DNA from 2 places in the Halomonas sp. E19 genome. Region 2 is predicted to be linked to the other one. Evidence: predicted binding sites of a transcription regulator. Region 2 holds the regulator's gene; the other holds the start of a gene.
What was found. The regulator PhoB, encoded in region 2, activates phosphate uptake and scavenging genes when phosphate is short. The targets are predictions, from matches to a motif close to TGTCATANNNNTGTCANA.
Positions count from the first base shown of each region.

Region 1: ACUDAL_RS12430 (DUF6482 family protein) is a predicted target of PhoB. The motif match lies at 3,341-3,358, and genes of this name have one in related genera.

Region 1 covers NZ_JBNFWU010000001.1:2,364,879-2,370,749, forward strand. The annotation lists partial or broken gene ACUDAL_RS12400 (monovalent cation/H+ antiporter subunit D) at 1-31, shown strand, start outside; gene ACUDAL_RS12405 (Na+/H+ antiporter subunit E) at 28-525, shown strand; gene ACUDAL_RS12410 (K+/H+ antiporter subunit F) at 519-788, shown strand; gene ACUDAL_RS12415 (Na+/H+ antiporter subunit G) at 801-1,235, shown strand; partial or broken gene hemH (ferrochelatase) at 1,324-2,410, opposite strand; gene ACUDAL_RS12425 (hypothetical protein) at 2,634-2,825, shown strand; gene ACUDAL_RS12430 (DUF6482 family protein) at 2,973-3,275, opposite strand; gene ACUDAL_RS12435 (hypothetical protein) at 3,408-3,701, opposite strand; gene dnaB (replicative DNA helicase) at 3,774-5,162, opposite strand; gene rplI (50S ribosomal protein L9) at 5,364-5,810, opposite strand; gene ACUDAL_RS12450 (hypothetical protein) at 5,826-5,871, opposite strand, start outside.
Region 2 covers NZ_JBNFWU010000001.1:3,194,956-3,200,826, forward strand. The annotation lists partial or broken gene cysZ (sulfate transporter CysZ) at 1-381, shown strand, start outside; partial or broken gene phoR (phosphate regulon sensor histidine kinase PhoR) at 408-1,756, opposite strand; gene phoB (phosphate regulon transcriptional regulator PhoB) at 1,758-2,447, opposite strand; partial or broken gene ubiA (4-hydroxybenzoate octaprenyltransferase) at 2,528-3,417, opposite strand; gene ACUDAL_RS16705 (chorismate--pyruvate lyase family protein) at 3,428-3,922, opposite strand; partial or broken gene ACUDAL_RS16710 (NAD(P)/FAD-dependent oxidoreductase) at 4,109-5,268, shown strand; gene ACUDAL_RS16715 (HU family DNA-binding protein) at 5,482-5,760, shown strand; gene ACUDAL_RS16720 (hypothetical protein) at 5,836-5,871, shown strand, end outside.

The DNA of each region.
Region 1 (5,871 bases), 830 kb from region 2:
GCCGCAAGGCCAACAAGGAGAGGCACTATGAAAGCCATGGGTCGCTACCTGCCCACGCCCACCCTGTCGCTGGTCCTGTTGGTGGTGTGGCTGCTGATGGTGCGCAGCATCGCGCCGGGCCAGCTGCTGCTGGGGGCCTTCCTCGCCGTGGTCATCCCGCTGCTGACGCAGAATTTTCGGGACCCGCTGCCAAGGGTCAAGCATCCGCTCAAGCTGGCCTGGTTCGTGCTGGTGGTGCTGTATGACATCGTCAAGGCCAACATACACGTGAGCCTGCTGATCCTGCTGCCCAAGCGCGAGCCGCACCCCGGCTTCGTCGAGTATCCGCTGGAAGTCACTGATCGCCTGACCATCACGCTGCTGGCCAACACCATCACCATGACGCCGGGCACCGTCTCCACCAACGTTCGCCTGGACGGCTCCTCGCTGCTGATCCACGTGCTGGACATGACCGACGAACAGGCGCTGATCCGCGAGATTCGCGAGCGCTACGAGCGGCCGCTCAAGGAGATCTTCGAATGCTAGATACCGCGCTGCTCATCAGCCTGGCCCTGATCGTGCTGGCCATGGGGATGAACGTCTATCGCCTCGCCGTCGGGCCCGATGTGCCCGACCGCCTGCTGGCCCTCGACACCCTGTACGTCAACTCCATTGCGCTGATCGTGCTGCTGGGGCTATGGCTGAATACCAAGACCTACTTCGAGGCGGCGATGCTGATTGCCATGCTGGGTTTCGTCGGCACCATGGCCATCTGTCGCTACTTGCTGCGCGGCGACATCATCGAATAAGGAGACAGTGCCATGACCCTGTACGTCATTGCCGAAGCCGTGATCGCCCTGCTGCTGGTGGCCGGCGGCATCTTTGCCTTCACCGGTTCGCTGGGCATGCTGCAGTTCAAGGATTTCTTCATGCGGCTGCACGGGCCCACCAAGGGCACTACCCTGGGCATCGGCTGCGTGCTGATCGCCTCGATGCTCTACTTTTCCATCACCCAACGCGAACTCCACGTGCAGGAACTGCTGATCACGCTGTTCCTGTTCATCACCGCGCCGGTCACCGGCCACATGCTGGCCAAGACAGGTCTGCACATGCATCTGCGCTTCATCACCGGCACCCGCGGCTCGGTGCCGGAGTTCCGCGACGAGGACGTGGGCCAGAGCCGGGTGGCGCGTCCTGCCAGCGCCAAGCATCCGTGGAAGTACCGCAAGGCCAAGCGCTCGCGGCTGCAGCGCTGATATAGCCGCTGTCGCAAGGAGCTGCCGCCAGCATGAGAGGCGGCCCGCAGCATGGCTGCGGGCCGCCTCTTCGTTTCATCTTAGCCTTTCAACACCAGCCTGACAGCTCGCGGCGAATGATCGCAGTCAGCGCCGCGACATGGTCCCCGCGAGCGTTGAGGCACGGCACGTAGGTGAAGCGCTCACCGCCCGCATGCAAGAAGCTCTCCTTGATCTCCTCGTTGATCTCCTCCAGCGTCTCGACACAGTCGGACGAGAAGGCCGGCGACACCACGGCAATATGCTTCTTGCCCTGGCGCGCCAGCGCGGCCACGTGGTCCACCGTTTGCGGCCCGACCCACTCCTCCGGCCCGAACTGGGACTGGAAGGCCGTCTGGACCTCGCTCTCCTTCCAGCCGAGCCGCTCGCGCAGCAGGCGCGTGGTCTTTTGGCACTGGCAGTGGTAGGGATCGCCTTCCATCAGGAAGCGCTTGGGCACGCCGTGGTAGGACGCCACCAGCACTTCAGGGCGGGATTCGGCCGCATCGTAGGCCTCGCGCACGGAAGCGGCCAGCGCATCGAGATAGGTCGGCTCTTCGAAATAGGCCGGGACGGTGCGAATGGCCGGCTGCCACTTCAGCTTCATCAGGGTGCGGAAGGCTTGATCGTTGGCGGTGGCGGTGGTGGGCGAGGCGTACTGCGGATAGAGCGGGAAGAAGAGAATGCGATCGCAGCCGGCCGCCTGCATGCGGCGCAGCACGCTCTCGGTCGAAGGGTTACCGTAGCGCATGCAGAAGTCGACCATCACCCTATCGCCGTACAGCGCCTTGAGCGACTCTGCCACCTTGCGGGTCTGCTCGCGGGTGATGGTCAGCAGCGGGCTTTCGTTGCGCTCCTGGTTCCAGATGCCGCGGTAGGCCTCGCCCGACTTGAACGGACGGCGGGTAAGAATGATCAGCTGCAGCAGCGGCTGCCACTTCCAGCTGGGGTAGTCGACCACCCGCTTGTCGGAGAGGAACTCATTGAGGTAACGACGCATCGACCAGTAATCGGTGCCGTCGGGCGTCCCTAGATTGGCCAGCAGCACGCCGACGCGAGGGCGATTCACGGGGGTGGTCCGACGGCGCATGTACCGGGCAATACTGGCTTGCCGAGTCCGGAAGGACGGAGGCTGGGTCCCGGGAAGGCGTGGTCATTCATGAGCTCCTTGAGGTCGATGTCGCCATGCCGGCTAGTCTATCAGGGTCGTCGCGTCGCCGGGAATGAAGTTGTACTATCGCATAAAATTGTACAGCTAATGATCAGGGTGGATCCCACCAGGAGCACGATGAATCGAGCCGAGACACTGCGCGCCCAGGCCCCCCGGCCACGCCGTTCTATGACGGCCGATGCCCGCTGTGCCGCAAGGAGGTCGACTGGCTGACCGCACAGCGGCACAGCGACAGGGGGCTCTTCGTCGATATACGGGCGAAAGACTTCGATGCCGCACCGCTGGGCACGGCCTTCACCAAGATGATGGGCAGGATGCATGCGCTTGATGCCCAGGGAGGTGGTATATCGGAATGGACGCCAGCCGCGCCTTGTACGCGGTGCTGGGCTAGCGCTGGCTGATCAGGCTGAGTCTGCTGCCCGGCCTGGCCCCGCTGCTGGATGCCAGCTACCTGTGTGCCCGCCGCCGCGTGCGCCTGGGGCGCTGGATGACTGCGAGGCGACGGCGAGAAAGGGATAGCGCCAGTCGGAGCTATCACGCAGCGCGGGTCAAAACACCAGCGGCATGCGTGAGGTCAACGGGTCGTGGTAATGCGCATCGCGCCCGATCACCTCCTCATGCGGCACATGCTGCACCAGATAGGCACGGTGGATGCCGGCGCGCTGCAGCTCGAGGTAGACATCCTCCAGCGAGCGGAACACCGCCGGCTTGCCGCGCCGAGACAGCATGTGGCGCTTCCCTTCCACATCTTCCAGCTCCACCTGGTAGCAGTGGCTGCCGGTATGGGTGATGACGCGAACTTCGAAGTTGTCGTGGCGGCCGACAAATGCCTTGAGATCTTTGAATTCCATGGCTCCCTCCATGACGGTCAACTGATACAAGTCGGGCACAGTATCTCTGTGCCCGATATCAGCTTCATGACAGTAGCATAACACTGGTATGACCACCGCTACGCAGGAGAGGTTCCTGTCACCCGGGAAAACCTAGGATAGGCTGGACGGATCGATGGCCTTGCCAAGCGAGTTGCGATCGACCCACTTCCCCGCCTTGGTTTCCTTGTAGCGAAATACCACGCGGTCGCCTACCGCCACCGTGAGTTCGGCGTCCTCGGTCTGGTAGCTGTAGGTTTCGCCATCGACCATCAGCCGGAAGCGATAGAGATCCGGCATGCCGAGCCACTCCTTGAAGGGCCCTTCCCGCTCCAGCGATTGCAGCACGCCGCGCGCCTCGAGCTTGGGTGTACGTTGGCGCTTGCCGCGCCGAAATCCGCCCGCCATGTTGTCTCCTTGCAATCTACCGTCCGGGGCCCGGCATTATACGGGGCCGTACGCAGGGCTCAACCCCCATTGTCACTCCCCAAACGCTTCACCGTAGCTGTCTGGCGCCAGGTCCTCAAAGCGCGTATAGCGGCCGATGAACGCCATGTGCACCGTACCGATGGGCCCGTTACGCTGCTTACCAATGATCAGCTCGGCCAGCCCCTGGTTATCGGGATTATCCGGATTGTAGACTTCATCGCGGTAGACGAAGGCGATCAGGTCGGCGTCCTGCTCGATGGCGCCCGACTCGCGCAGGTCCGACATGACCGGGCGCTTGTTGGGGCGCTGCTCCAGTGAGCGGTTGAGCTGCGACAGCGCCACTACCGGGCAGCCGAACTCCTTCGCCATGCCCTTGAGCGAGCGCGATATCTCCGAGATCTCGCCGGTACGGTTCTCGGAGAAGCCGGGAATCTGCATCAGCTGCAGATAGTCGATCATGATCAGCGCCATGTTGCCGTGCTCGCGCACCACGCGCCGGATGCGCGAGCGCATCTCGTTGGGCGACAGCGCCGCCGTATCGTCGATGAACAGCTGCTTGTCCTTGAGCAGGTTGACCGCCGAGGTCAGGCGCGGCCAGTCCTCGTCTTCCAACTGGCCGGTACGCACCCGCGTCTGGTCGATGCGGCCAAGGGAGGAGAGCATGCGCAACATCAGCGATTCGGCGGGCATCTCCATGGAAAACACCATGACCGGTCGGTCGCTGGCGATCACCGCATGCTCCACCAGGTTCATGGCGAACGTGGTCTTGCCCATGGAGGGGCGTCCCGCGATGATCACCAGGTCGGAGGGCTGCAGCCCCGAGGTCATCTCGTCGAGGTCGCGAAACCCGGTGGACAGGCCGGTCATTTCGCCCTTCATGTTGAACAGCTCGTCGATGCGGTCCACGGCCTTGGCCAGCAGCTCGCTCATGCCGATGGGACCGCCCGACTTGGGGCGCTCCTCGCTGATCTGGAACACCAGCCGCTCCGCCTCGTCGAGCAGTTCGTCGGCCGGCCGCCCCTGGGGGCTGAAGGCCCCGTCGGCGATCTGGTTGGCCGCGCGGATCAGCTTGCGCAGGGTAGCCCGCTCGCGAACGATGTCGGCATAGGCGCGAATGTTGCTGGCCGAAGGCGTATTGCGCGCCAGCTCGGCCAAGTAGGCGAGTCCGCCAACCGTATCCAGGTGGTCGCGCCGCTCCAGCGCCTCGGAAAGCGTGACCACATCCAGCGGCTGCCCGGCTTCGGCCAGGCCCGTCATGGCATTGAAGATCAGGCGATTCTCGTAGCGATAGAAGTCGTCGGCCACCAGGCGTTCGGATACCGTATCCCAGGCCTGGTTGTCGAGCATCAGGCCGCCCAGCACCGACTGCTCCGCTTCCAGTGAATGGGGCGGCACCTTCAAGGCGGCGGTTTCCTGGTCGAGCTCGAAGGTATCGTTCATGGCGGGCAACCTCGATGAAACATGCGTAGCCATTCTACCCGAACGCCGAGCTTACCCTAGCGCCCGCGCATGACTGAGGCGGCCGGTTCGTGCGCCGACGATCTGGGCAAGGGAACGGGGAGTCGGGAGAGGGGATTCGTGTAGTACAGACACAGAAAGGGCGCGGGGTCTCCCCGCGCCCTCGCAGCATGCGGCAGCGAATTACTCGGCTACCACGACCACGCGAACGGTGGCGTCGACTTCGGCATGCAGGTGCAGGTCGATGTCGTACTCGCCGGTCTGGCGAATCGGACCTTCGGGCATGCGGACTTCGCTCTTGGCGACTTCGATGCCGGCCTGGCCCAGCGCTTCGGCCAGGTCACGCGGACCGATGGAGCCGAACAGCTTGCCTTCGTCACCGGCCTTGGCGACCAGCGACAGCTCGATCTCGGCCAGCTGAGCGGCGCGGGATTCGGCGATCGCCTTGCGCTCGGAGGCCTGGGCCTCGAGCTCGGCGCGCTGGGCCTCGAAGGCCTCCAGGTTGTCCTTGGTGGCCGGCACGGCCAGGCCGTAGGGCACCAGATAGTTACGGCCGTAGCCAGCCTTGACGGCAACCTTGTCGCCCAGGCCGCCCAGCTTGCCAATGTTGTCGAGCAGAATGACTTCCATCTCGTTAACCTCGTGTCAGTCGCTGCGAGAGGCCAGACGGCCGCGGAAATCCACGAACACG
Region 2 (5,871 bases):
CCGCCGCTGGACGACCGTGGCCTGGCGCGTACCGCGGTGGACGCGCTGGGCCGCGAGCTGGTCAAGCTGGGCTACATCCTGCCGCGCATGCTGGCGCTGTTCGCGCTCAGCTGGGTACCGGGCCTCAATGTCCTCGCCCCCTTGCTGTGGGCGCTGTTCTCGGCCTGGATCATGGCCATCACCTACCTCGACTACCCGATGGACAACAACAAGGTGAGCTTTGCCGACATGCGCCGGCGGCTGGCGGCGCGCTCCTGGCAGACCCTTACCTTCGGCGGCTGGGTTACCCTGATTACCTGGCTGCCGCTGGCCAACCTCTTCCTGCTGCCGGGCGCGGTGGCCGGCGCGGTGCTAATGTGGGAAAGCCACTACCGCGGCCTGCCGAGCGAGGCGCTGAGCGGCGGCGCTCAGTCGGGCCGGGAGGGCGTGGCGGCGGGGCTGGGCGTGGTCGACGCAGCAGAGCCGGCGGTAACGGCGACCAGCCGTGCGGCGGGAAACACGCAGCGGAACAGGGCGCCCTGGCCGGGGTGCGACTCGATCTCGAGGCTGGCGTCGTGGCGCAGCAGCACGTGCTTGACGATGGCCAGCCCCAGGCCGGTGCCGCCGGTGGCGTTGCTGCGGCCCTTGTCGACCCGGTAGAAGCGCTCGGTGAGTCGCGGCAGGTGGATCGGGTCGATGCCTTCGCCGTTGTCCTCGACCTCGAGGCAGGCCCCTGGGGGTGCGGGCGCCAGCGCAGCTCGATGCGGCAGCCTTCGCCGGTATAGCGCACCGCGTTGAACAGCAGGTTGGACAGCGCGCTGTGGATCTCCTGCTCGCTGCCGAGCAGGCCCCGCGGCTCGCTGATCGAGAGCGTGATCCGCTGGCGCCCGGCCGACAGCGCTTCGCCGTCGCGCTGGATGCGCGCCAGCAGCTCGGGCATCGCCAGCGCCAGGTGATCCTCGCCGCCCTGGTCGATCTCCAGCCGCGACAGCAGCAGCAGGTCGTTGACCAGGTTCTGCATGCGCGCGGTCTGCTCCTGCATGCGGCCAAGCCCCTTGGCCAGGCGCGGCGGCAGCAGCTCGGCGGTGTCGGCGTAGGTTTCCAGGTAGCCGGCCAGTACGGTCAGCGGCGTCCGCAGCTCGTGGGAGACGTTGGCGACGAAGTCGCGGCGCATCTCCTCGAGGCGGTGCAGGCGGGTGATGTCGCGCGCCATCACCAGGCGCTCGTCGTCGCCGTACAGGGTGATCTGGAACTGCAGCACCCGACGCTCGTCCACCGGCGAGGTCAGCGTCAGCGGCTCCCGGTAGGCCCGGGCGTTGAAGTAGGCCACGAAGCGCGGGTCGCGGATCAGGTTGGTGATGTGCTGGCCGCGGTCGTGGGCGGGCTCCAGCCCCAGCATCGCCTCGGCGGCGCTGTTCCACCACTCAAGGTCGCCGTGGGGGTCGAGCATCACCACGCTGTCGCGCATCGCCTCGGAGGATTCCTGGATGCGCTTGAGGGTCGCCTGCAGGCGGCCCTGGGTGTGGCGCTGACCCTTCTGGTAGCGGTAGAGGCGATCGAACAGGTCGCCCCACAGGCCGGCGGCGGCGGGCGGTTCGTCGTGGGGGCGGCGGATCAGCCAGTTGCGCAGGGCGTGCAGCTGGCGCAGGTGGTAGGCCAGGCAGGCGGCCAGGCCCACCGCGAGCCCCAACCCCGGCGCCGAGAACAGCCAGCCGACCAGGCTGCCGGCGGCTCCCAGCAGGCCGATGCGCCAGACCTCCCGGCTCCAGGGGCGCACGTCAGCCCTTGTTGGAGAAGCGGTAGCCGGTGCCCCGCACAGTCTGGATCAGGTGCTGGTGGGCGTCGCCCAGGGCCTTGCGCAGGCGGCGGATGTGTACGTCCACGGTGCGCTCCTCGACGTAGACGTTACCGCCCCACACCTGGTCGAGCAGCTGGCTGCGGGTGTAGGCGCGCTCCTGGTGGGTCATGAAGAACTGCAGCAGACGGTACTCGGTGGGGCCCATCTCCAGCGCCTGGCCATGGGCGCTGACGCGATGGCTGACGGGGTCGAGCTGCAGGCCGTCGACCTCCACCGGCTCCTCGACGCCGCGCGGCGTGGTGCGCCGCAGCACCGCCTTGAGCCGGGCCACCAGCTCGCGGGGCGAGAACGGCTTGGTGATGTAGTCGTCGGCGCCGGCTTCCAGGCCGAGGATCTTGTTGTCCTCTTCGCTCTTGGCGGTCAGCAGGATGATCGGCAGCTCGCGGGTGGCTTCCTCGCGCTTGAGCCGGCGCGCCAGCTCGATGCCGCTGGTGCCGGGCATCATCCAGTCGAGCAGCAGCAGGTCAGGCTGATGGTCGATGATCATGGCGTGGGCGCTCTGGGCGTTGGCCGCTTCCAGCACGCGGTAGTCTGCCATCTCCAGCGCGACGGCGATCATCTCTCGGATCGGCGCCTCGTCATCGACGATCAAAACGGTCTTGGCAGTCATCCCGTTGCCTCATGTTGCGTGACGTTCGATGACGATATCACCACGTTATCATGACAGTAGGATGACATGGCCGCCAGCGCTCAGCCCAGTTCGGGCCACAGGCTCAGCGCGATCCCGGCGAACAGCAAGAGCCCCGACCAGTGGTTGTTGAGAAAGGCCTGGAAGCAGCGCTCGCGCTCGCGCGTCCTGATCAGGAACTGCTGGTGCACGAAGGTAGCCGCCATGCCTGCCAGGCCCAGCCAGTAGAACAGGCCAAGCCCCAGGCGCACCCCGGCCCAGCCCAGCAGGCCCAGCGTCACCAGCTGCAGCAGGCCGATCATGGCCCGGTCGGCGCGGCCGAACAGCACCGCAGTGGACTTGATGCCGATCTTCAGGTCGTCGTCGCGGTCGACCATGGCGTATTGGGTATCGTAGGCCACCGTCCAGGCCACGTTGGCGGCGAACAGCAGCCACGCTTCGAAGGGCACCTGGCCGAGCACGGCGCCGAAGGCCATGGGAATCGCCCATGAGAAGGCGGCACCCAGGAACAACTGCGGCAGGTGGGTGTAGCGCTTCATGAAGGGATAGATGAAGGCCAGGGCCACGCCCACCAGCGACAGCAGCACGGTGAACAGGTTGGTGAACAGCACCAGCACGAAGGCGGCGGCGACCAGGGCGGCGAACAGCAGCTTGGCCTCGCGCTCGCTGATGCGCCCGGTGGCCAGGGGCGGTTTCGCGTGCGCTTGACGTGGCCGTCGAAGTGGCGGTCGGCGTAGTCGTTCACCACGCAGCCGGCCGCACGCATCAGGTAGACCCCGGCGACGAAGATCAGCAGCAGGTGGCGCTCGGGCAGGCCTTCGGCGGCCACCCACAGCGCCCATAGTGTCGGCCACATCAGCAGCCAGGTACCGATGGGGCGATCCAGCCGCATCAGCTGCAGGAAGTCGGGCAAGCGGGCCAGGCCGCTGGGGTGGAGCAACGAGCGATCCATCGAGTCCTCCTTATGCAATGACGTTTATCCTAGCGTGCGGGAAGGCCGAGTTCCTCCGCCATCGCGTCGAGGAAGAACTCCTGCACCAGCACTGCAAAGCGGCCGTGGCGGAACACCGAACGCCGGCCCCAGGGGCCGTCCAGCGCATGGAAGGGGCGCTGGCGCGGGTGATCTCGATGGGGCTGCGCTCGAGGTCCGGCTGGCGGAACAGCCAGCTGCCCAGCGAGCGCTCGCCCAGCCGGTCGAGGCGCTGGCCGCGCAGCAGCGCCAGGGAGGCCACCGAGCGCGCCACCACCCAGGGGCGCTCGTCGAGGCACAGGGCGACCTCGCGGCGCCATGCCAGGCGGTCGCAGGGCAGGCCGAGGGCCTGGGCTTCGTCGGGCCGCGGCCGGTCGAGGCGCTGGTCGAGCAGGCGCACGCGAAAGCGACGCTCGGCGCCGGCCGCGATCAGGCGGGCGGTGAGCGAATCGCGCGAGGCTACCCACTGCCACCAGCCCGGGCTCATGGCAGGCCGGCTCGCCGCCAGCGGCCGCCAGATGGGGTAACGGTGTGCATGGCCTTGCTGCGCCGTGGGGGTCCGGCCACCGGCTCTCTCCGGGTCGACTGGGGGCGCATAGTGTAACATGCGGCCTTGCCACGATTCCTCGTGCAGGGCCGCATGTCGCGGTCCCGGCAACCGGCAGGGAGTCCCATGACCGCACCTCTGATCCTCATCGGCTCCGGCATGGCCGCCATCGGCCTGGCGCGCCAGCTGCGCGCCCTCGACCCCGAGCGTGCGCTGACCCTGATCACCGCCGACAGCGGCGACGAGTACGCCAAGCCGCTGCTCTCCACCGGCTTCGCCAAGCGCCTGCCGCCGTCGCGGCTGGCCGTGCGCTCGGCCCTGGCGCTGGCCGACCAGCTGGGGGCGGTGGTGCGCACCCACACCCGCGTCGAGGCCATCGACCCCCAGGCCCGCATCCTGCAGCTTGGCGCCGAGCGGCTGCCCTATGGCACGCTGGTGCTGGCCACCGGAGCCGCGCCCGCGGTGCCGTTCGCCGTGCCCGCTGCCGTCGCTGCTCGCGTGCACACCATCAACGACCTCGATGACTATCGGCGCTTCCATGCCGCCCTGGAGGCGCTGGGGCGGCCGGCCCGGGTCGCCATCATCGGCGCCGGCCTGGTGGGCTGCGAATTCGCCAATGACCTGCTCGTCGGTGGGCATGCGGTGAGCCTGGTGGCGCCAGAGCGCACGCCGCTGCCGCGGCTGCTGCCCGAGCCGCTGGGGCGTGCCCTGGGGAGCGCCTTCGCTGCGGCGGGCATGGCCCTGCGCCTGGGACGTGGCCTTGAGGCATTGGAGAGCGTTGGCGCCGATGTCGTCCTGCGGCTCGACGACGGCACTGGGCTTGAGGCGGACCTGGTGCTGGTGGCCACCGGGCTACGGCCGCGCACCGAGCTGGCGGCAGCGGCGGGGCTGGCGACCTTGCCGGCCGGCATTGTGGTCGACCACTACCTGGCCACCTCGTCGCCCGGCATCTTTGCCCTTGGCGATGCGGCCTGCGTGGCAGGGGTCAACGCCATGTACGTGCCACCGCTGCAGGCTAGCGCCAAGGCGCTGGCCCGTACCCTGGCCGGTACGCCCACCGCCGTGCACTACGCCGCCTGGCCGGTGGTAGTGAAAACCCCGCTGCTGCCGGTGGTGGCCTATCCGCCCGCCGAGGCACCGGCGCGCTGGCGCATCGAAGGGGAGGAGCCGACCTGGCCGCCTTCGCCGAAACCCAGGACGAGCGTTTGATCGGTTTTGCGTTGACAGGCGCCAGCGTGCGGCGGAAAGTTGAGCTGGCGCGAGCCGTGCCGCCGTTGCTAGGCTAGTCTCGTCGGCGCCGCGGGGCTTTCCCGCGGGCAAACTGACGAACACCTCGCTTGACGCTTTCCAGGAGCAGGGGCGATCTTCACACGCGGATCACCACACGCAAGGGAACGAGCTCTCCGGCAAAGCGGTGGGCGGTTTGCGATCCATTCGACGCGCTGATAACAACACCACGGCATCCATGCCGGCAACCAGCCAATACCAGGAGGGCTTTTATGCGCAAGCCAGAACTTGCAGCGGCCATCGCAGAACGGGCGGAACTTTCAAAGGACAAGGCCAGCCAGGTGCTGAACGTCATTCTCGACGAGATCACCGGCAGCGTGGCCCAGGGCCAGGACGTCTCGCTGATCGGCTTCGGTACCTTCACCGTGCGCGAGCGTGCCGCTCGCACCGGCAAGAACCCGCAGACCGGCCAGCCGCTGGCCATTCCCGCCAGCAAGACCGTGGCCTTCAAGCCGGGCAAGGGGCTCAAGGATGCCGTCGGCAAGGGCTGATGCCCGCCCGCGTGCCGTCACCCTGCGGCCTGCCCCGGCAGGCCGTCGCCCGCCTGCCTGTGAGTCGATCCCATCATGAAGCTGCGACTAATGCTCTGGCTGCTGGGCCTG